Regions from separate parts of the Nocardioides sp. LMS-CY genome, predicted to be linked through region 2. Evidence: predicted binding sites of a transcription regulator. Region 2 holds the regulator's gene; each other region holds the start of a gene.
What was found. Region 2 encodes LexA, which represses DNA repair genes until DNA is damaged. Its sites were predicted from a motif close to TCGAACANNTGTTCGA; they were not measured.

Region 1: KM427_RS17140 (HNH endonuclease signature motif containing protein) is a predicted target of LexA. The motif match lies at 4,101-4,116, and genes of this name have one in related genera.
Region 3: KM427_RS03920 (HNH endonuclease signature motif containing protein) is a predicted target of LexA. The motif match lies at 3,968-3,983, and genes of this name have one in related genera.

What each region holds. Positions count from the first base shown of each region.
Region 1 covers NZ_CP076104.1:3,586,992-3,594,175, reverse strand. Annotated here, with positions in the region: gene era (GTPase Era) at 1-371, shown strand, start outside; gene KM427_RS17155 (septum formation family protein) at 538-1,386, opposite strand; gene KM427_RS17150 (septum formation family protein) at 1,397-2,167, opposite strand; gene KM427_RS17145 (flavodoxin family protein) at 2,219-2,701, opposite strand; gene KM427_RS17140 (HNH endonuclease signature motif containing protein) at 2,847-4,082, opposite strand; gene leuA (2-isopropylmalate synthase) at 4,822-6,534, shown strand; gene KM427_RS17130 (hypothetical protein) at 6,553-7,184, opposite strand, start outside.
Region 2 covers NZ_CP076104.1:1,350,095-1,357,278, forward strand. Annotated here, with positions in the region: gene KM427_RS06445 (MXAN_6640 family putative metalloprotease) at 1-130, opposite strand, end outside; gene KM427_RS06450 (phosphatase PAP2 family protein) at 195-1,055, opposite strand; gene lexA (transcriptional repressor LexA) at 1,161-1,877, opposite strand; gene KM427_RS06460 (LysM peptidoglycan-binding domain-containing protein) at 2,155-2,562, shown strand; gene KM427_RS06465 (hypothetical protein) at 2,752-3,108, opposite strand; gene nrdR (transcriptional regulator NrdR) at 3,520-4,014, shown strand; gene KM427_RS06475 (vitamin B12-dependent ribonucleotide reductase) at 4,191-7,127, shown strand.
Region 3 covers NZ_CP076104.1:811,957-819,140, forward strand. Annotated here, with positions in the region: gene KM427_RS03895 (acetoin utilization protein AcuC) at 1-699, shown strand, start outside; gene KM427_RS03900 (helix-turn-helix domain-containing protein) at 884-1,087, shown strand; gene KM427_RS03905 (30S ribosomal protein bS22) at 1,219-1,320, shown strand; gene KM427_RS03910 (NAD-dependent epimerase/dehydratase family protein) at 1,336-2,382, shown strand; gene KM427_RS03915 (lysophospholipid acyltransferase family protein) at 2,375-3,505, shown strand; gene KM427_RS03920 (HNH endonuclease signature motif containing protein) at 3,995-5,374, shown strand; gene KM427_RS03925 (DUF5667 domain-containing protein) at 5,566-6,825, opposite strand; gene KM427_RS03930 (sigma-70 family RNA polymerase sigma factor) at 6,905-7,184, opposite strand, start outside.

The DNA.
Region 1 (7,184 bases), 2.2 Mb from region 2:
ACCCCGACGGCGACCTGACCGACGCGCCCGAGGAGATCCTCGTCGCCGAGCTGGTCCGCGAGGCCGCGCTCGACGGCCTGCGCGACGAGCTCCCGCACTCGGTCGCGGTGGTGGTCGAGGAGATGCGGCTGCGCGAGGACCGGCCCGAGGACAAGCCGCTGGTCGACATCCACGCGAACGTCTACGTCGAGCGCGACTCCCAGAAGGGCATCATCATCGGCCCCAAGGGCTCGCGGCTGCGGACCATCGGCACCACCGCCCGCAAGCAGATCGAGGCGCTGCTCGGCACGCCGGTCTACCTCGACCTGCACGTCAAGGTCGCGAAGGACTGGCAGCGCGACCCGCGCCAGCTGCGCAAGCTGGGCTTCTGACACCCGTCCGAGTTCGGGGACGGCGGGTGGACCTCGTTTCCCCGGCCGCCCGGGGAAACGAGCGCGACACGCCGTACGGGTGGTGGGCGGTCAGGGAAAGCGAGCGTGACACGCCGGTGCGGATCGGCGTGTCGCCGTCGCTTCCCCTGACCGGCTCGTCAGCGATTCAGCTGTCGGGAGCCCAGCAGAGCCCGTAGCGCTGGCCGTCGCGCCACTTCTTCGCGCTCGGCCACTCGTAGCCCCAGCGGTAGTCGAGCGCGCCGTCCGCCGCCGCGGCGCCGGCGTCCTGACAAGGCTGGTCGCCGGCGGAGCGAGCCTTGTCCACGCCCGGGTAGCGGTCCTGCTCGAACGGCACCGTCGCGACCGCGCGCCAGGTGTGTTTCGCGGAGCAGATCACCCGCTCGAAGCCCGGCGTGCCGGGCTCGGCGGTGCCGCACATGCCGTAGCGGTCCCGGCCCTCCTCACGGCCGAGCACGCCACGGAGGTCGCCGGTCAGGTTCGCCAGGCGCTCGTCGCCCGCGATCGCGACGACGTCGCAGCGGTACCACGAGGCGCCGGCGTCGGACTGCTCCACGGTCGGGGTGAACCAGATGGGCCGCAGCATGCTGAGCCGGCGGGCGTCGGGGGAGCCGCCGACGTACGCCGCGAACCGCTGCGGGCACTGCTCCGCGACCTGGTCGCGCACCCGCCGGGAGTCGACCGCGAGCAGGTGGCCGTCCACGACGGTGTCGAGGTCGCCCACGGCGACCGTCCGCGACGTGTGCGCACGCTTGCAGGGCATCGGCGTGCCGTCGTTGGTCGGCGCGATCGCATCGGTGTAGTCGAGTCGGTAGCACCGGTCCTTCTTCGGCCGCGCGGGCGCCGCGGCCCGGGGCGACTCGGACGTCGAGGCGCCGACGCCGTCGCTCGCGGTAGCGGACGGGGTCGACGAGCCCGCCGTCCGATCCGGCTCGTCGCCGCCGCTGCACCCCGCGAGCAGCAGGGCGCCGGCGAGCACGAGCACGGCGTACCTCATCGGGCTGCCCTCACTGGGTCGTCTTGGCCCAGCAGACCGAGCGCCGATTGCCGGCCTGCCACTCGGCCTCGTGGAACCACGTGTAGCCGAAGTCGTAGTCGACGGGGTAGTTGAGCCACGCGCCCACGGACCGGGAGCAGTAGTCGCGGGTGGTCACCTCGGCCAGCCGGTCGCCCGGGTACTCGTCCTTGGCCGCGCCGAGGGAGATCGTGGTGACCGCCCGCCAGGTGTGCGGCTGGTTGCACGGCACCTTCACCGAGCCCGCGACCGTCTCGCCGTCGGCGCAGACCATCCAGGCGTCCTTCGGCCGGCCGAGCAGCAGGCCCCGGGCGCTCGTCGGCAGGTCGACGTACTCCTTGCTCTGCTCACCGCCGCCGACCACGTCGCAGCGGTACCAGCGGGCGCCGTCGTCCCACGCCTCCTGGGTGGGGCGGAACCACGCCCAGCTGACCACGGTGCGCATCACCAGGCTCTCGTCGGCGCCGAGGAAGTCGCGGAACGAGCCGGTGCACTTCTGGTAGGCCCAGGCGCCGAGCTGCTCGTCGTCGTAGTCGACGTCGTCGAAGTCGCTGGGCAGCTCGCCCACCGCGTAGGTCTCCGCGGTGTGCGACTCGGAGCACGGCACCGACGGGCTGCTGTTGGCGGGCTGGGCGACGTCCTCGGGCGAGAGCACCCGGCAGGCGCCGAGGTCGGGGGCCGCCATCTCGGCCGGAGCGGTGGTGTCGTCGCCGCAGGCCGTGAGGGTGAGCGCCGCCATGACAGCGAGCACGGCGAGGCGCACGCGGTCTCCTCTCTGCCTCGGTTCCGGACCGCGCGATCGTACCGCTGCCCCTCAGCTCAGCAGCGCGGCCAGGGTCCCGCCGAGCTCGTACGCCGACTCGCGGTGCCGGTCGGTCACGTCGCCGACCACCTCCAGCACCTCGGCCGCCTGCACCCACGGGAGCGCGCCGACGATCGACTGCACCGACCGGACCGCGCCCGTCACGTCGTACCGCCCGTGCACCCAGAGCCCGTACGGCTTCTTCCCCGGCCCGGTGCCCGCGGCGGAGCCGTCGTCGGCCAGCGCGCCGCCGGCCTCGAGGAAGATCGTGTCGAAGAAGTGCTTGAGCGCCCCGCTCATGTAGCCGAAGTTGGCCGGCGTCCCGAGCAGGTAGCCGTCCGCCGCCAGCACGTCCTCGGCGTCCGCATCGAGGGCCGCCCGGACCACCACCTCGACCCCCTCGATCTCGTCGTCGTGAGCCCCGGCCAGCACCGCGTCGGTCAGCGACCGCACCGTCGGCGTGGGGGAGTGGTGGACGACCAGGAGCCGGCTCACCGGGCGAGCGCCTCCCGCTCGACGGCGATGAAGTGCTCGTGGGTCACGGACACGGGCGCAGCCATGCGCACGAGACTAGTCACATGTCGCTACCGCCGCTTGAACATGGCAGCAGCCCCACCGGCCGGGGCGGGTGGGGTGTGGGTCAGCGGATTCGTCGTCTGGTGAAGGTGTGGTCGACGTCGTAGATGTCGCCCGACGGACTGGTCCATTCGAATCGGGTGCGGGTGAGGCGTCGGTAGGTCCAGTGGCCGTGGGTCTTCATCCGATGGTGCAGGCGACACAGCGGGGCGAGGTTCCACGAGCTCGTCGCGCCGCCCTGGTCGAAGGGTTCGATGTGGTCGAGGTCGCAGCGGCGAGCGTCGCGCGTGCAGTGGGCGAACACGCAGGTGGGAGTGGTCAGGATCGCCTGCTCCCGCTGCACCGCGGTGGGCCGGTAGGAGTCGGTGGCGAGCTCGTCGTCGAGGTCGACGACCGGGCGGATGGAGACCCTGGCGCCCGCGTAGCGGCACCACTCGGCGAGCTGCTCCCGGTTGGTCGGACCGACGCCCTCGATGGTGACGATGTCGTGGGCCTCGGCCGGGGTGTGGTGGGCGTAGATCACCAGTTCCCGGCTGGTGGCTGTGCCTTGTCCGGTCAGGAGGCGGCCGGTGGCCATGGCGCGGCGGGTGTCGAGGTCGAGCTCGGGGAACTCCTGGAGTAGCTCGTGAGCGCCGGCCGCGACCTGTGCTTCCAGCGCGAGGGCGTCGGGGTAGTCGAGCAGTCCGTGCACCGGGACCAGGCCGTTGTTGGGACGGACGCCGGTCAGCTCGATGTCGAGGTGCTGCTGGCTCCACCGGTCCAGTCGGGTCATCTCGAAGTGCTCGTCATCGCACTCCGCGACCGCGGCCTCGACCGCCCGCTCGATCTGCGCGAACGAACAGCGGTCCAGGACCGGGGCGAGGTGGGTGTCGACGTACGCGGCGCCCGACATGGTGAGGCGGTGGGTGCGCTCCGTGACTCGGCGGGCCTTCCACACCGGCACCTCACCCGCCTGGACCCGCGCCCAGGTCTTCGGGAGCCGGTGCTTGCACTCCAACGCGGCGCCGATCAGGTCGCGGCCGGCGCGCGTGGAGATCCCGATCGCGGCCGCGAACTCGCCGATCGCGAACTCCGACATCCCCGGCGCACCCTCGCCGGCGAGGGCCACGGGCTGGTCGCCGTGCATCTCCAGGAACCCGTCCGCGTCCACCACCGGACCTTCCGCCGGCGCGGGGTGCTGTGCGGCCCACGTCGCGGCCAACTCGAACCGAGCGGCCTCCGCGGACCGGATGGTCGACGTGAGGTCCCGGGCAGCCGCCAGCACCGGATCAGTCACGGTGGTGTCGGTGCGTCGGGCCATACCACATGCTACATCGATTCGAACATGTGTGCTAGATCTGGTCTAGCTTTCAGGGTGGTTTCGAGGCTCGCTGCGCTCGCACCTCAACCACCGTGGAGGCGGCGCGGTGAGCCGGGGAGCGGCGTTGGCCCGAGGCCGCCGTACCCGCTGTTTGGTGCCTGTGGGTCGGAATCGGAGCGGACCCGTAGGCCAAGGCGCACGCGGGTCGGGTGGTTTCGAGACAGGCGCCAGCGCGCCTTCCTCAACCACCGTCGAGGTGGGCGGTGAGCCGGAAGGCGGCCGCAACCCAGCGCTCGCCCGGTCCCGTAGGTGGGCGCGCATCGGATGGTTTCGAGGCTCGCTGCGCTCGCACCTCAACCACCGTGGAGGCGGGCGGTGAGCCGGGGAGCGGCGTTGGCCCGAGGCCGCCGTACCCGCTCTTGCTGCCTGTCGGTCGGAACCGGAGCGGACCCGTAGGCCAAGGCGCATGCGGGTCGGGTGGTTTCGAGACAGGCGCCAGCGCGCCTTCCTCAACCACCGTGGAGGCGGGCGAGCCCCGAGCCACCCGCAACCGGGACCTTGCCGGGCGCGCGGGGAGCGGGGTGCGTTAGAGTGGCGGCATCATGACGCGCAGCCTCCTCCTTCGCTGCCGCAGCGAGGTCTGAGCCCCCACTACGGGGAAAGAGTCCGGACCCCCTCGCTGCGGAGTGATCGCGTGCGCCGGCCCGACCGCGAACCAGACCCAGCGAGGACCCCGATCATGATTCCCCAGCAGAAGACGAGCGGCATGCCGTTCCAGCGCTACCGCCCGTTCCCGCCCATCGACCTGCCCGACCGCACCTGGCCGTCGAAGGTCATCACCGAGGCGCCGCGGTGGCTCTCCACCGACCTGCGCGACGGCAACCAGGCGCTCATCGACCCGATGAACCCCGCGCGCAAGATGACGATGTTCAACCTGCTCGTGAAGATGGGCTACAAGGAGATCGAGGTCGGCTTCCCGAGCGCCAGCGAGACCGACTTCGCGTTCGTGCGCCAGCTGATCGAGGGCGACCACATCCCCGACGACGTGACGATCTCGGTGCTGACCCAGGCGCGTGAGGACCTCATCGAGCGCAGCGTGCAGTCGCTGGTCGGCGTACCCCGCGCGAACATCCACCTCTACAACGCGCTGGCGCCGCTCTTCCGGCGCGTGGTCTTCCGGGCCAGCAAGGACGAGATCAAGGACATCGCTGTCCGCGGCACCGAGATGGTGATGAAGCACGGCGAGGCCCACCTCGACATGACCGTGATCGGCTACGAGTACAGCCCCGAGATCTTCACGAGCACCGAGCTGCCGTTCTCGGTCGAGGTCTGCGAGGCCGTGAGCGACGTGTGGCAGCCCGAGGACGGTCGCGAGATCATCCTCAACCTGCCCGCGACCATCGAGGTCGCGACGCCCAACGTGTACGCCGACCAGATCGAGTGGTTCGGGCGCCAGCTGACCCGCCGTGAGAACACCGTGATCTCGCTGCACCCGCACAACGACCGCGGCACGGCGGTCGCCGCGACCGAGCTCGCGATGATGGCCGGCGCCGACCGCGTCGAGGGCTGCCTCTTCGGCCACGGTGAGCGCACCGGCAACGTCGACCTGGTGACGCTGGGCATGAACCTCTTCAGCCAGGGCATCGACCCGATGGTCGACTTCGCCATCGAGGGCGGCATCGACGAGATCCGCCGCACGGTCGAGTACTGCACCAGCCTGCCCGTGCACCCGCGGCACCCGTACGCCGGCGACCTGGTCTACACGGCGTTCTCGGGCTCCCACCAGGACGCGATCAAGAAGGGCCTGGAGGACCTCGACCGGCAGGCCACCGAGCAGGGCGTCCCGGTCGGCGAGCTGCCGTGGGAGGCGCCGTACCTGCCGATCGACCCGAAGGACGTCGGCCGCACCTACGAGGCCGTGATCCGCGTCAACAGCCAGTCCGGCAAGGGCGGGGTCGCCTACATCCTCAAGGCCGAGCACAAGCTCGACCTGCCGCGGCGCGCGCAGATCGAGTTCAGCCGGGTGATCCAGGAGCGCACCGACGCCGAGGGCGGCGAGATGTCGCCGGAGGCGATCTGGGAGGTCTTCTCCTCCGAGTACCTCACCCGGGAGACGCCGCTCCAGCTCAACTCCGTGCACACCTCGTCGGCGGCGGGGGAGAAGGACGCGCTCGACGTCAACGTGTACGTCGACGGCGAGATCCAGTCCCTGCACGGCGAGGGCAACGGGCCGCTGTCGGCGTTCGTGGCGGCGATCAACGAGCTGCCGCAGCAGTGGGACGTGCGGGTGCTCGACTACGCCGAGCACGCCCTCTCGGCCGGCGGCGACGCGCTGGCGGCGGCGTACGTCGAGTGCCTCGTGCGCGACCAGGTCTACTGGGGCGTCGGGGTCGACGCCAACATCGTCACCGCCTCCCTGAAGGCCGTGATCAGCGCCGTCAACCGCGCCTGAGCGACGCCACCGGCGGGGTCAGCGACTGAGCTCCACGTCGGAGTCGGCCGAGACGGGTACGGCGCCGAGGTCGCCGGCGACCAGGTCCTCGAGCGTGCCCAGCGCGACGTCCGCGCTGCGCTGGGCACGCCGCTCGGCCTTCACCCGGCCCCGGCGCGCCACGGGAGCCGGCGGCTCGGTCGTGTCGTCGCTCGGCGAGGCGCTCGGGCTCGTCGGGGCCGGCGACGGCTCGGCGGGCTCGGGGACCGCCACCGGCACCGGTGTCCGCAGCGCCGCCGCCTGCTCGGCGACCCAGGCCCGCAGCGCCGCGAGCGCCTCACGGGAGAGCCGGTCCGCGTGCCGGGAGGCCACGACCACCTGGTAGGCGACGCCGGTCGCCCGGCAGGACTCGCACGCGGCGGTGGCGGCGAGGGCCCGGTTGTTGGGCACGATCGTCGGCACGCCGCGCAGGACGACTACCTGCACCGACAGGGCGGTCGCGGCGCACTGCCCGCAGCCCTGGGTCCAGGCCGTGGCGGTGTTGTCCAGGCGGGCCTCCCCACCCCGGCTGACGTAGAGGACCTGCAGGGCGGTGCCGGCCGCGTCGCAGCCGTCGCAGGCCGCCGAACCGGTCGCGACGACGTCCGCCTTCACGGAGCGCCAGCGGGCGA
Region 2 (7,184 bases):
TCGAGGTGGACGCGGGGCTCTCGGGCTCTGCCCCGGCCGGTGCGGCGAGGCTCCCGACGACGAGGGCCTCGAGCGCGAGCGTCAGCAGGACGGTCGCGGGCAGCAGACGTCGTCCGAGGGGGGAGCGCATTGCCCTACTGTCCCCGACGGCACCAAGAATCGCCCAACCGCCACCCCGGACGAGGTGGGCGGCGTCAGTCCAGGACCGAGGTGTCCTCGCGCGACGGCCGCTCGTCCGCCAGTCGTTCGAGCGGATCCGGCTCGGAGGGTGGACGGTCGGGGGCGACCGCGGCCCGTCGGCGCCGGGGCCAGCGCAGCGGGACCTTGCCGATCGCCTGCGCGGCCACCCAGCCGACCAGGACGACCAGCCAGCCCACCATCGCGTCGATCACCCAGTGGTTGCCGGTGCCGACGATGACGACCGCGGTGCCGATCGCGTAGATCCAGCCGAGCACGCGGACCCACTTGCGGGTCGCGTACACCTGCAGGGCGAGCGCCACCCAGAGCGACCACCCCGCATGCAGGGAGGGGAACGCCGCCAGCTCGTTGGTCAGCCCGCCGACCCCGCGGGGCGCGGAGGCGTCGGCGCCCCACCAGCCGTCGGCCGCGTGCAGGCTGAGCACGTCGACGTACCCGCTGATGAAGCGGGGCGGGGCGGTCGGCATGAACAGGTAGGCGAGCAGGCCGAGCAGGGTGGCGATGACCAGGGCGCGGCGGGCCGGGCCGTAGCGGTCGGCGCCGAGGCGCCAGAGCCAGACCAGGACCGCGGCGGTCACGACGTAGTGGAGCGTGGCGTACCAGTAGCTGCCGGCCAGGCCGAGCACCCGGTGGTCGGTGAAGAGCTGGTTGAGCGGCGTCTCCCAGTGGATGCCGATCAGCTTCTCGATGTGCAGCAGGTCGTTGGCCCGGTCGAGCGCCGGCTGCATGGACGTGTCGGCGAGCAGTCGGGCCAGGCTGTAGAGCACCCAGAGCCCGAGGATCAACAGCAGCTCGAGGAGGCCTCGGGCCCAGCGGGGGAGGGGCCGCCTGGGCGCGATCGCAGGTGCTGTCGTCACAGCACCACCGTCGTCCATCAGCCCTCCCGTGCCATCGGGGATCCTCCCCGAGTCAACCCCGAGGTCTGGTCGGGCAATTCCCCGAGGGGGAGTACATCGCGTCGATCAGACCCGTCGCAGCACGGCGGTCACCTTGCCGAGGATGGTGGCGTTCGTGCCGTCGATGGGATCGTAGTTGGGATTGTGCGGCAGCAGCCACACCTTTCCGTCCTTGCGCTGCAGCGTCTTGACCGTGGCCTCCCCGTCGATGAGCGCGGCCACGATCTCGCCGTTCTCGGCCGTCTGCTCCTTGCGGATGACGACGTAGTCGCCGTGGCAGATGGCGGCCTCGACCATCGAGTCGCCGGAGACCTCGAGCAGGAAGAGCTCGCCGTCGCCGACCAGCTGCTTGGGCAGCGGGAAGACCTCCTCGTAGCGCTCCTCGGCCAGGATCGGTCCGCCGGCGGCGATCCGACCGACCAGCGGCACGTAGGACGCGGCGGGCACGCTGTCGCCGAGGCCGGTCTCGTCGTAGGACGACTCCTCGGCGGCGCCGAGGGAGCGGCGGGCCGCCATCACCTCGGGCAGGAAGACCTCCAGGGCGCGGGGCCGGTTGGGGTCGCGCTTGAGGAAGCCCTTCTCCTCGAGCGTCTTCAGCTGGTGGGCCACGCTGGAGGAGCTGGTCAGCCCGACCGCCTCGCCGATCTCGCGCATGCTGGGCGGGTAGCCCCGCTTCTCGATCGAGTCCTTGATCGTCGCGAGCACGCGCTGCTGTCGCGGGGTGAGCCCGGTCGCGTCCGCGGGGCCGTCGGGCAGCTCTCGCACCGTCATCTTCTTGGCCATGGGTCGACGTTAGCCCGTTCGGCCGCCGTCTTCAAACAGTTGTTCGAACGGCGTGTCGAGCCCGCGACCCCGTACGAGCGTCGAACAAATGTTCGCCTGGACCCTTGTGTCGTTCGAACAGATGCTCTAACGTCGTACACGTGTTCGATCGAACGACTGATCGAGTGGGTGTCCGGATCGGCTCCTCCGGGACTGTCGGTGGCCGCCACTAGAACTGCTCTCGACGAACACGGACCGACGGCCCCGGAGCGGGGCCACTTCCCCAGGAGGTCACCAGATGAGCACCATGACGATCGACCCGACGATTGACCGGACGATCGACCGGACGATCGACCGGACGTTCGACCCCACCGTGGAGCGGGCGCTCCGCGGTCGCTCCGGCCACACGGACGGCGGGGTCCGGCTGACCCGGCGCGGCCGGGTGGTGGTCGTGGTGCTCGCGCTGTTCGCCGTGCTCGCCCTCGGGGTGGTCGTCGCGGGCGGGTCGGTCGCCACCCGCAACTCCGGCGCGCCGGAGCCCACCGCGGTCGTGCAGGTCGGCCCGGGCGACACCCTCTGGGAGATCGCATCCGTGGCCGCCGGTGACGGTGACGTCCGCTCGATGATCGACCGGATCGAGAAGCTCAACGCGCTCGACTCCGGGATGCTCGTCGCCGGTCAGCGGCTGCTGGTCCCGGTCGGCTGACATCCGACCCCGGTGCGCTGACGTTCGCCACCGGGGCCACCCAAGACTTCGCCGGCCGCCTCGACCCCGGCCGGCGAGACCGGGGAAGACGAGGGGCGGGGCCGTTCGGCTCCGCCCCTCGAGGTATTTCGGGCCCGGTGGCGGAGCTGCCGGACCCGGCCAGCGTGCCCCGTCCTAGCGTGCCCCGTCCTAGCGCGCGGCCCGTCGCCCGCCGATCGGTCGCGGCGCCTCCTCGGCGTCCGCCGTGCCGCGGGGCGCGGGTGGCTCGGTGATCCCGAGCCGCCGGGTCAGTCGGGCGAGCAGCATCATCCCGAAGAACAGGCAGGCGACGGCGCCGACCGAGGCGACGGCCAGGAACCACCAGGCCCGGTCGTCGCCACCCCGGGCGGTGGCGCCGAAGTCGATCGCGGCGTACACGAGGTACCCCCAGGCCACGACGCAGGCCGTGATGCCGAGCGCAAGCAGCAGCAGGGCCGGCTGGAAGGTCCGCCTGCGCCGGGGTCCACGGCGCGACCCGGCTCGCTTCCCACCCGTCGCACCCCGCACCCGGCCATTGTGGCCGATCGACCCAGCGGTCGGGGGAGGCTTCCCGGGCATCCGCCCGGTCGCCGGCCCCCATCGGGGGGCGACGCGCCGGTTCCGGAGCCCGTGTCGCCCGGCCGCTGCGGCCCTGACCTGCGGCTTTGCGGGTGGCGGGACGGACCGGTCAGAACCACCTCGACCTGCCCTTGCATCGCCCTTCGCCGGGGCGTACGGTTACCACTACATCTAGTACTTACAACGATGTAGTTATCCACATCTAGTTCCACAGGGGACGGTGGATGACTCACAGCGAACTGCTTGTTGTACACAGGGAAAGCCCCAGCTCTCCACAGCCACACCCACCCCGCCGGGACACCGCGCGGAGGGGGCGGCAGCGTGCGGAGGCTGGGCGAGACCGAAGGGAGGAGGGGCCCGATGCACTGTCCGTACTGCCGCAACACCGACACCCGGGTCCTCGACTCCCGGGTCGCCGACGACGGCGGCTCGATCCGCCGCCGGCGGGCCTGCTCGGCCTGTGAGCGCCGGTTCACGACCGTCGAGCTGATGCAGCTGACCGTGCTCAAGCGCTCGGGGGCCAGCGAGCCGTTCAACCGCGAGAAGGCGGTCGCCGGCGTGCGCAAGGCCTGCAAGGGCCGCCCGGTGTCCGAGGACCAGCTGGCCTGCCTCGGTCAGGTGGTCGAGGACGCGCTGCGGCTCTCCGGCGCCGCCGAGATCGAGGCCCACGAGGTCGGCATGGCCATCCTCGGGCCGCTGCGCGCGCTCGACGAGGTCGCCTACCTGCGCTTCGCGAGCGTCTACCGCGCCTTCGAGTCGGCCGACGACTTCGAGAAGGAGATCGCGGTCCTGCGCGCGGAGCGCCTCGAGCGCGTGCTCGCGGAGCCCGCGCCTCAGCCCGTCCCGACGGGCTGACCACAGACGGCCCGGCGTGCGTAGTGGGGAAGCTGCGTACGCCGGGCCCACCACCTCGCTTGTCGAGCGACCTCAACAGACCTCAACAGACGTCAACGGACGCAGCCGCCGCACTGTCGGTGGCACCAGCAAGTATCGAACCAGCACATCAACCTCGAGAGACGGGACGCAGAGGGATGACCGAGACGGTGAGCGGCGGAGCCCAGGGACAGGCGCCGGGCAAGGGCAAGGCCAGGAAGGGCGCGGGCCTGAAGATCCAGCGGGTCTTCAGCACCGAGGGCGTGCACCCGTACGACGAGATCACCTGGGAGCGCCGCGACGTCGTCCAGACCAACTGGAAGACCGGTGAGACGGTCTTCGAGCAGCGCGGCGTCGAGTTCCCCGACTTCTGGTCGGTCAACGCCTCGACCATCGTCACCACGAAGTACTTCCGCGGCGCGGTCGGCACCGACGCCCGCGAGTGGAGCCTCAAGCACATCGTCGACCGCGTGGTGAAGACCTACGCCAAGGCCGGCGTCGACCACGGCTACTTCGCCACCGCTGCCGACGCCGAGGTCTTCGAGCGCGAGCTCACCTGGCTGCTCGTGCACCAGTACTTCTCGTTCAACTCCCCGGTCTGGTTCAACGTCGGCACCCCGTCGCCGCAGCAGGTCTCGGCCTGCTTCATCCTCTCCGTCGACGACTCGATGGACTCGATCCTGAACTGGTACAAGGAGGAGGGCTTCATCTTCAAGGGCGGCTCCGGCGCCGGCCTGAACCTCTCCCGCATCCGCTCCTCCAAGGAGCTCCTCTCGTCCGGTGGCACGGCGAGCGGCCCGGTCTCCTTCATGCGCGGCGCCGACGCCTCGGCCGGCACCATCAAGTCCGGCGGCGCCACCCGCCGTGCGGCGAAGATGGTCGTGCTCGACGTCGACCACCCCGACATCGAGGAGTTCGTGGCGACCAAGGCGCGCGAGGAGGACAAGATCCGCGCGCTGCGCGACGCCGGGTTCGACATGGACCTCGGCGGCGTCGACATCACCTCGGTGCAGTACCAGAACGCGAACAACTCCGTCCGCGTCTCCGACGAGTTCATGCGCGCGGTCGAGGACGGCACCGACTTCGGCCTCCGGGCCCGCAAGACCGGCGAGGTCATCGAGCGGGTCGACGCCCGCGATCTGTTCCGCAAGATCAGCGAGGCGGCGTGGGAGTGCGCCGACCCGGGCCTGCAGTACGACGACACGATCAACGACTGGCACACCAACCCCGAGACCGGCCGGATCACCGCGTCCAACCCGTGCTCGGAGTACATGTCGCTCGACAACTCCTCGTGCAACCTGGCCTCGCTGAACCTGCTGAAGTTCCTCAAGGACGACGACACCTTCGACGCCGCGCTGTTCGCGCAGGCAGTCGAGCTGATCATCACCGCGATGGACATCTCGATCTGCTTCGCCGACTTCCCGACCGAGGCGATCGGCCAGACGACCCGCGACTACCGCCAGCTCGGCATCGGCTACGCCAACCTCGGTGCGCTGCTGATGGCGATGGGCCTCGGCTACGACTCCGAGGGTGGCCGCTCGATGGCGGCGACGATCACCTCGCTGATGACCGGCGCGTCGTACAAGCGCTCGGCGGAGCTGGCCGGCATCGTCGGTCCGTACGTCGGCTACGCCCGCAACGCGGAGGCGCACAAGCGGGTGATGCGCAAGCACCAGGCGGCCAACGACACCGTCCGCACGCTGCACATCGCGGACAGCCAGGTGCACAAGCTCGCCACCCAGGCGTGGGCCGACGTGATCGCGCTCGGCGAGACCAACGGCTTCCGCAACGCGCAGGCCTCGGTGCTCGCGCCCACCGGGACCATCGGCTTCATGATGGACTGCGACACCACCGGCATCGAGCCCGACTTCTCCCTGGTGAAGTTCAAGAAGCTCGTCGGCGGCGGCTCGATGCAGATCGTCAACCAGACCATCCCGCGTGCGCTGAAGAAGCTCGGGTACGTCGACGAGCAGGTCGAGGCGATCGTCGCCTACATCGCCGAGCACGGCCACGTCATCGACGCGCCGGGCCTGCGGACCGAGCACTACGAGGTCTTCGACACCGCCATGGGGGCCCGCGCGCTCAAGCCGATGGGCCACGTGCGGATGATGGCGGCGGCGCAGCCGTTCCTCTCCGGCGCGATCTCGAAGACGGTCAACCTGCCGGAGACGGCGACCGTCGAGGAGATCGAGGAGGTCTACCTCCAGTCGTGGAAGCTGGGCCTCAAGGCCACCGCGATCTACCGCGACAACTGCAAGGTGGGCCAGCCGCTCGCCGACGGCGGAGGCAAGGCCAAGAAGGACGCCGCCGACGCCGCGGCCAAGGTCGAGTCCGAGGTGGAGCCGAAGGTCGTCGAGAAGGTCGTCTACGCCCCGGTCCGCAAGCGGCTCCCGAAGTCCCGGGTCTCGCGCACCACCTCCTTCACGGTGGGTGGCGCGGAGGGCTACATGACCTCGGGTGCCCACGAGGACGGCTCGCTCGGCGAGATCTTCCTCAAGCTCGGCAAGCAGGGCTCGACCCTGGCCGGCGTCATGGACGCGTTCTCGATCGCGATCTCGATCGGCCTGCAGTACGGCGTGCCGCTGGAGACCTTCGTCTCGAAGTACACCAACCAGCGCTTCGAGCCGGCCGGCCTCACCGACGACGCCGACATCCGGATGGCCCAGTCGGTGATGGACTACGTCTTCCGTCGGCTGGCGCTGGACTACCTGCCGTTCGAGACCCGTCAGGGCCTGGGCATCTACTCGGCCGAGGAGCGCCAGCGCTACCTCGAGACCGGCTCCTACGAGCCGCTCGAGGACCACGGCAACACCGCGGCCGAGCTGGTCGCTCCGGCCATCGAGCTCCGCGCCGACGACCCGGAGGCCGAGGACTCCTCGGCGGTTGAGGTGCGAGGCGAAGCGAGCCTCGAAATCTCCGAGTCGGTGGCGGCCAAGCCCGCCCCGTCCACCGCCCACACCAGCGCCGAGCTGCTCGAGCAGATCACCGGTACCGCGGTCGACAGCCCGCTCTGCTTCACCTGCGGCACCAAGATGCGCCCCGCCGGCTCCTGCTACGTCTGCGAGGGCTGCGGCAGCACGAGCGGCTGCAGCTGAGCGACGCTCGGCTTCTCGGGACGTCATGCGCTGCGTGGAAGCGGTTCCTCGCAACGT
Region 3 (7,184 bases), 540 kb from region 2:
GAGCGGATCGCGTACGTCGACGTGGACGTCCACCACGGGGACGGCGTCGAGCGGGTGTTCTGGGACGACCCGCGGGTGCTCACGATCTCCCTGCACGAGACGGGGCAGATGCTCTTCCCCGGCACCGGCTTCCCGCGCGACCTCGGTGGTCCCCGGGCGCTCGGCTCCGCGGTCAACGTCGCGCTGCCGCCCGGCACCGCCGATGCCGGCTGGCTGCGGGCCTTCCACGCGGTGGTGCCCCCGCTGTTGCGCGAGTTCAAGCCGCAGGTGCTGGTCACCCAGCACGGCTGCGACTCCCACGCCGAGGACCCGCTCGCCCACCTGATGCTGACCGTCGACGGCCAGCGCGCGGCGTACCTCGCGCTCCACGACCTCGCCCACGAGCTGTGCGAGGGCCGCTGGGTCGCGACCGGCGGTGGTGGCTACGCGGTGGTCGACGTCGTGCCGCGCGCCTGGAGCCACCTGCTCGCCATCGTGAGCGGCGTGCCGCTCGACCCCGACTCCGAGACGCCGGCGGGGTGGCGCGAGCACGTCCGCGAGCGGCTGGGGCGGGTGGCTCCGATGCGGCTCACCGACGGCCGGAGTCCGGCGTACCGGGACTGGCGCGACGGCTACGACCCCGAGGCCTGGCTCGACCGGGCCATCCACGCGACCCGCATGGAGGCGTTCCCGCTGCACGGGCTCGACCCGCTGCCCTGACCGGGACGAACTACACCGGAGAAGTTCTGGCGGCCGATGCAAGCGGACACGCCGTGTCCCGGGTGTATCTTTGGTGAAGCCCTTCCCCATGAGTCACATCAGGCCCTATTCTCACGGATGCGTGGCGCGTGCGATCGCCGGTGGGGAAGCCGGTGGCGCGCCAGACAGAAAGAATCGGTGCACGATGGCTACCAGTTCCGGAGACATCAACGACTCGAAGTTCCTCACCGTCGCCGAGGTGGCGGCGATGATGCGGGTCTCCAAGATGACCGTCTACCGGCTCGTCCACGGTGGCGAGCTGCCGGCCGTTCGCGTCGGCCGCTCGTTCCGCGTCCTCGAGTCGGACGTGGACGAGTACCTGCGCAAGAGCTTCTACAGCGCCGGCTGAGCCGGACCGCGCAGGACCCTCTGGGTCTCGGCTGGACCGGTCGATTCTGCCGGGTGGGCTCACCCGGATAGGCTTGGCCGGTCCACCGGGTCCGTCCGGCGGACGGCTGTACAGCTGTCGAAAGGTATCCCGTGGGTTCTGTCATCAAGAAGCGGCGCAAGCGCATGGCCAAGAAGAAGCACCGCAAGCTGCTGAAGAAGACGCGCGTCCAGCGTCGCAAGCTCGGCAAGTAGGCCACCGCTCGCCGCATGGGCAGCGCCGGCAGGGTCGTCCTCGTCACCGGGGTCTCGCGTGACCTCGGCCGGCGGTTCGCGCGCGCTGCCGCGGCAGACCCGGACGTCGCGAGGGTGATCGGCGTCGACGTCGTACCGCCCCGCGGCGACATCGGCGACGTCTCGTTCGTCCGCGCCGACATCCGCAACCCCGTCATCGCGAAGGTCATCGTCAAGGAGGACGTCGACACCGTCGTCCACATGAGCGTGATCGCGACCCCCGGCAGCGCCGGCGGCCGCAACACGATGAAGGAGCTCAACGTCATCGGGACGATGCAGCTCCTGGCCGCGTGCCAGAAGGCACCGGGGCTGCGCACGCTCGTCGTGAAGTCGACGACGACGGTGTACGGCGCGAGCAGCCGCGACCCCGCCATGTTCACCGAGGACATGGAGCCGCGGCGGGCGCCCCGCTCCGGCTACGCCAAGGACGTCGCCGAGATCGAGGGCTACGTCCGCGGCTTCGCCCGGCGGCGACCCGACGTGTGCGTCACGCTGCTGCGCGCGGCCAACGTCATCGGGCCGCACGTCACCAGTCCGATCACGTCGTACTTCCGGCTGCCGGTGATTCCGACGGTGCTCGGCCACGACGCACGGATGCAGTTCCTGCACGAGCAGGACCTGCTCGAGCTGCTGCTGCACGCCATCCGTTCCGAGGTCCCCGGCACCTTCAACGTCGCCGGTGACGGCCTGCTGATGCTCTCTCAGGCGTTGCGCCGTCTCGGGCGGCCGACGGTGCCGCTGCCGCCGTTCGCGGTCGGCAACGTCGGCTCGATCCTGCGCTCGGCGCGGGTCGCCGACTTCTCCCCGGAGCAGACGGCGTTCCTCACCTATGGCCGCGGCGTCGACACCACCCGGATGCGCACCGACCTCGGCTTCGAGCCGGCGTTCACCACCGACGGTGCCTTCGCCGACTTCTCCGCACCCCTCGCGGCGAGCGGGCGCCCCGCCGAGCGGCTGCTGGCCGGACTCGCCGACCGGCTGCCCGCCGCGGACCCGACCCTGGCCGGGAGCGACCGTGGCTGACGCCGAGGTGATCCCGATCGGCACCCGGGGCCGCCCGGGGCGCGGCACCGGCACCGCACCCTCCTCGGCGGCGCGCGGCCTTGCCGCGAACGGCGCCAGGCCGGCGCCGAAGCCGGCGAAGAAGCAGGCGCCCCAGAAGCAGTCGGCCACGGCCGCGCCCCGGCCGAAGCCGGTCGAGGAAGCGGTGGTCCGCGAGCCGGTCACGACCGACGAGCCCACCCCCGCGGGCGGGATCCCTGCCGCCGAGTGGCTGGCGGCGTTCCAACAGGCCGCGGCCGAGGTCTTCGGCGAGGAGTGGGAGCCGCAGCTGGCGAGGTTCCTGGCGTTCCTGCGGCGCCGGGTCACCGGTGACTACGTCGTCGACGAGTACGGCTTCGACGCCGAGGTCACCGAGCGCTTCCTGATGGCCACGCTGCGTCCGATCGCCCAGAAGTGGTTCCGCATCGAGGTGCGTGGCGTCGAGAACATCCCGGCCGACGGCGGCGCCCTGGTCGTCTCCAACCACTCGGGCACCATCCCGGTCGACGGACTGATGACGATGGTCTCGATCCATGACGAGACCGGTCGGTTCCTGCGCCCGCTCGGTGCCGACCTGGTCTTCCGGCTGCCGTTCGTCGGCTCGATGGCGCGCCGCAGCGGTGCCACCCTGGCCTGCAGCGAGGATGCCGAACGGATGCTGCGCAACGGCGAGCTCGTCGGCGTCTGGCCCGAGGGCTTCAAGGGCATCGGCAAGCCGTACGCCGAGCGCTACAAGCTGCAGCGCTTCGGCCGGGGCGGCTTCGTCTCCGCCGCGGTCCGCACCGGAGTCCCGATCGTCCCGCTCTCGGTCGTCGGCGCCGAGGAGATCTACCCGCTCGTCGGCAACCTCCCCTCGCTCGCCCGCCTCCTCGGCGTCCCGTACATCCCGATCACGCCGTTCTTCCCCCTCCTCGGCCCGCTCGGCCTGGTGCCGCTGCCATCGAAGTGGCTGCTGGAGTTCGGCGAGCCGATCCGCACCGACGAGTTCGACGCCGGCGCCGCCGACGACCCGATGCTGGTCTTCAACATCACCGACCAGGTCCGCGAGACCATCCAGCAGACGCTCTACACGCTGCTGATGCAGCGCCAGTCCGTCTTCCGCTAGTCGCGACGGTCGAGGAAGGCGCGCTCCCGGTGGTTGAGGAAGGCGCGCTAGCGCCTGTCTCGAAACCACCACCCAGCACCCGACCCGCCACATCCGCCGACGCAGCAGGGTTTCGAGACGGTTGCTAGCGCAACCTCCTCAACCACCGTCCTCAGGGGGCACGGTGGTTGAGGAAGGCGCGCTCCCGGTGGTTGAGGAAGGCGCGCTAGCGCCTGTCTCGAAACCACCCGCCGGTGTCGGGGGAGTGTCGGCGTGCTCCCGCGGACCCGTTCGGCGCCTATCGGGACGACGCCGACCGGTGGTCGGGACGCGGGATGCGTTCGTGGTGGTTTCGAGACGGTTGCTAGCGCAACCTCCTCAACCACCGTCCTCGGGGCCACGGTGGTTGAGGAAGGCGCGCTAGCGCCTGTCTCGAAACCACCACGAACCTGGGCGAAACACGCCGCCCAACCCCTTATGTGATCGAACAATTGTTCGATACAATGAGATATGGCGATGATCTCGGACACCCACCTCGACCCCACGGTCGACACCGGTGCCATGTCCGAGATGCCCGCGATGCCCGCGATGCCCGATGTGTCGGGGATGAGCGAGGCGGAGCTGGTGGACGCGATCCGCGCCCTCGAGGACACCAAAGCGAAGGCCTGCGCGGTCCAGGCGCGGTTGACCCGGGTGCTGGATGCGCGGGTGAAGGCCCGGCACGCCGACCAGGGGGTGCCGGCGGCACGGCGGGGGCGGGACGTGCCCGGTCTGGTGGCCTACGCCCGCCGGGAGTCCCCCGCGCGGGGCACGCGGTTGTTGGGGTTCGCGCACGCCCTGGCCGAGCTCCCCTCGACGGAGGCCGCGCTGGCGGCCGGGGTGGTGTCGGAGTGGCGGGCGATCCTGATCGCCCGCGAGACCGCCTGCCTCCAACCCGGACACCGGGCGATCGTCGATGAGCAGCTCGCCGCCCCCGGTCCCGACGGCGCCTATCGGTTCGAGGGGTGGGGCGACCGACGACTCGTCGCGCAGACCCGGGCGCTGGTCGCCGGCCTGGACCCGGCCGCGGTGGTCGACCGCCGCGCGAAGGCGGAGGCCGACCGGCACGTGAGCCTGCGGCCCGCGCCGGACACGATGGCCCGGCTTTCGGTGCTGCTGCCGGTCGCTCAGGGTGTCGCGGCCTACGCCACCCTGACCCGGGCCGCCGACCAGGCTCGTGCCCAAGGCGACTCCCGCAGCCGGGGTCAGGTGATGACCGACACCCTCGTCGAGCTCGTCACCGGACAGGCCACCGCGGAGGGGGTCCCGGTCACGATCAACCTGACCGTCTCCGACCACACCCTCCTCGCCGGCGGACACCAGCCCGCCTGGCTGACCGGCTACGGCCCCCTGACCGCCGACCACGCCCGCGACCTCGCCGCCACCGCCCTCGCGCAGGCGCAGACGGCGCAGACGGCGCAGACGGCGCTGCGGCGGCTCTACGTGGCCCCCGAGACCGGCACCCTCGTCGCGATGGAATCGAAGGCCCGGGCGTTCCCCAAGGCCCTCGGCCTGTTCCTCGAGCTCCGCGACCAGACGTGTCGCACCCCCTGGTGCAACGCCCCGGTCCGTCACCACGACCACATCACCGACCACGCCCACGGCGGCCCCACCTCCGCCATCAACGGCCAAGGCCTCTGCGAGCAGTGCAACCACACCAAACAAGCCCCCGGGTGGCGGGCCAGACCACTGGCTGGCCCGCCCGATCAGCACGTCGTCGAGACCACCCTGCCCACCGGCCACACGATCCGATCAACAGCACCCCGCGCACCCACCCCCAGCCGCGTCGTGCCCCGGATCCGACGCGAACTCCACTACCCCGACTTCGTCATCGAATACGCCGCCGCCTGACCCGGGCCGACCCGACCGACCCGGCAGACCGCATCGTCCTCTCCAGCGGTGACCACGACGGTCGACCCGAGCAGACCGCAAGCCGCCCAGCAGCCGTCACCACCCCCCCGTAACCCCCACCTACGGCGACCACACAAACCCGGTAAGCGCGTCACCGGCCGCGGCCGCCGCGAACCGGGCCGCTGAGGTCGCTACTGCCGGGGCGGCAACAGGGCGCCCGTGATCGGGTCGAGCACGCCCTGGAGGATCTCGGTGACGCCGGTGACCACCTCGGTCAGGGGAGCGGTGGGGGACGTGGGTCCACTGCCGCCGGAGCTGGAGGGTGCGCTCGCGGAGGGTGCGGCGCCACCGGTGAGGGCGCCGGTCAGGCCGTCGGTCAGCGTCTTGAGCGGGTTGGTGCCGCGGGACGGCGAGGCGCCGGGGCTGGGGAGCAGGGTCGGGTCCGTGGTCGGCTCGAGCACGCTGCCCGGGGGCAGGTCGCCGTCGACCGGCGGCAGTCCGGGCGCGACGCCCTGGTCACCCCGATCGCCTCGGCCACCGTCCTTGCCGCCGCGGTCGCCCTTGGTGCCGTTCTTGTCCTGGCCGCGCGCGTCCGGCCCGGCCTGCTGGGGAGTGGCGGGCAGGGTCGGCAGCTCGATCGGCGGGGCGGCGACCAGCGACGGCGGGAACGCCTCGATCGGGGTACCCCCGCAGTCGGGGCACTGCTGCGCCGCCTCGGCGTCGATCTGGGCGACCACGTTGGCGGCGGCGACGAGCTCGTCGCGGGCGTCGGCGGGCACCGACGGCTCGAGCTCCTCGAGCTGCGTCAGGCTGCTCGAGGCGAAGTCGCGCAGCTTCGCGATGGACGAGGCCCGGTCGCTGTGGGCGTAGTCGGCGAACAGCAGGTCGGCGCCCTGGGTGGCCTGGTCGCTGAAGGTGGCGAGGGTCGGTGCGACCCGCGCCTGATCGCCCGGCTCGTCCGAGCCGGCCAGTGCGCTGGCCTCCTCGAGCCGGTCGGTGGCGTTCGCCAGCTGGATGCTGCCCTTGTCGGCCTCGCCGAGCGACAGCCCGACGTGGGCGGACTCGATGGCCCGCTTGATCGGGTAGAGCGACTCACCGGGGAGTGCGGACTGCGAGGCGACGGCGACCGAGGCGCTCGCCCCCACGATCACCAGGCCGCCGACGACGGCCGCGAGTCGGCGCTCCCGGGTGGTGCGGCGAGCGGGGAGCCGGAGCTTCGAGAGGTCGTCGGGCGCCAGCGCCGTCTCGGCCTCGGACACGAGCCGGGCGCGCAGGTCGGCCACGAACTCGGGGCGCGGCTGCGGGTCGGGGACCGCCCGCAGCGCCCCGACGAGCTCCACCAGCTCGCGGTCACGTCGATCTGCAACGTCGATCCGCTCACCCGTCGACGACTGCTCGACCAGGGTGGCGAACCGGTGGGCGCGCCCCCGCGCCCGGATCCCCCATGTCATGTCGATCTCAACGACGAGAAGTGCGGCGGAGTTACGCGAGATCCGCCGAGGAACTGAACGATTTCGACCGGTCGCGCCATCAGTCCCGCAGCCCTTCCGGCATCAGCTTGGCGAGGTTGCGCACCCCGCGCAGCTGGAGCTGCTTGACGGCGCCGTCGCTGCGGCCCAGGACGGCGGCGGTCTCGGCGATGCTCATGCCCTGGAGGAAGCGCATCACCAGGCAGTCGCGCTGCTCGGCGGGCAGCTCGGTGAGCGCGCGCATCAGGATCTCGTTGGTGATCCCGGCGAGCACCGCGCTCTCGGGCCCGTCGGTCGCGTCGTCGTGGAGGCTCATGTCCTCGGTCGTGAGCTCGAGACGG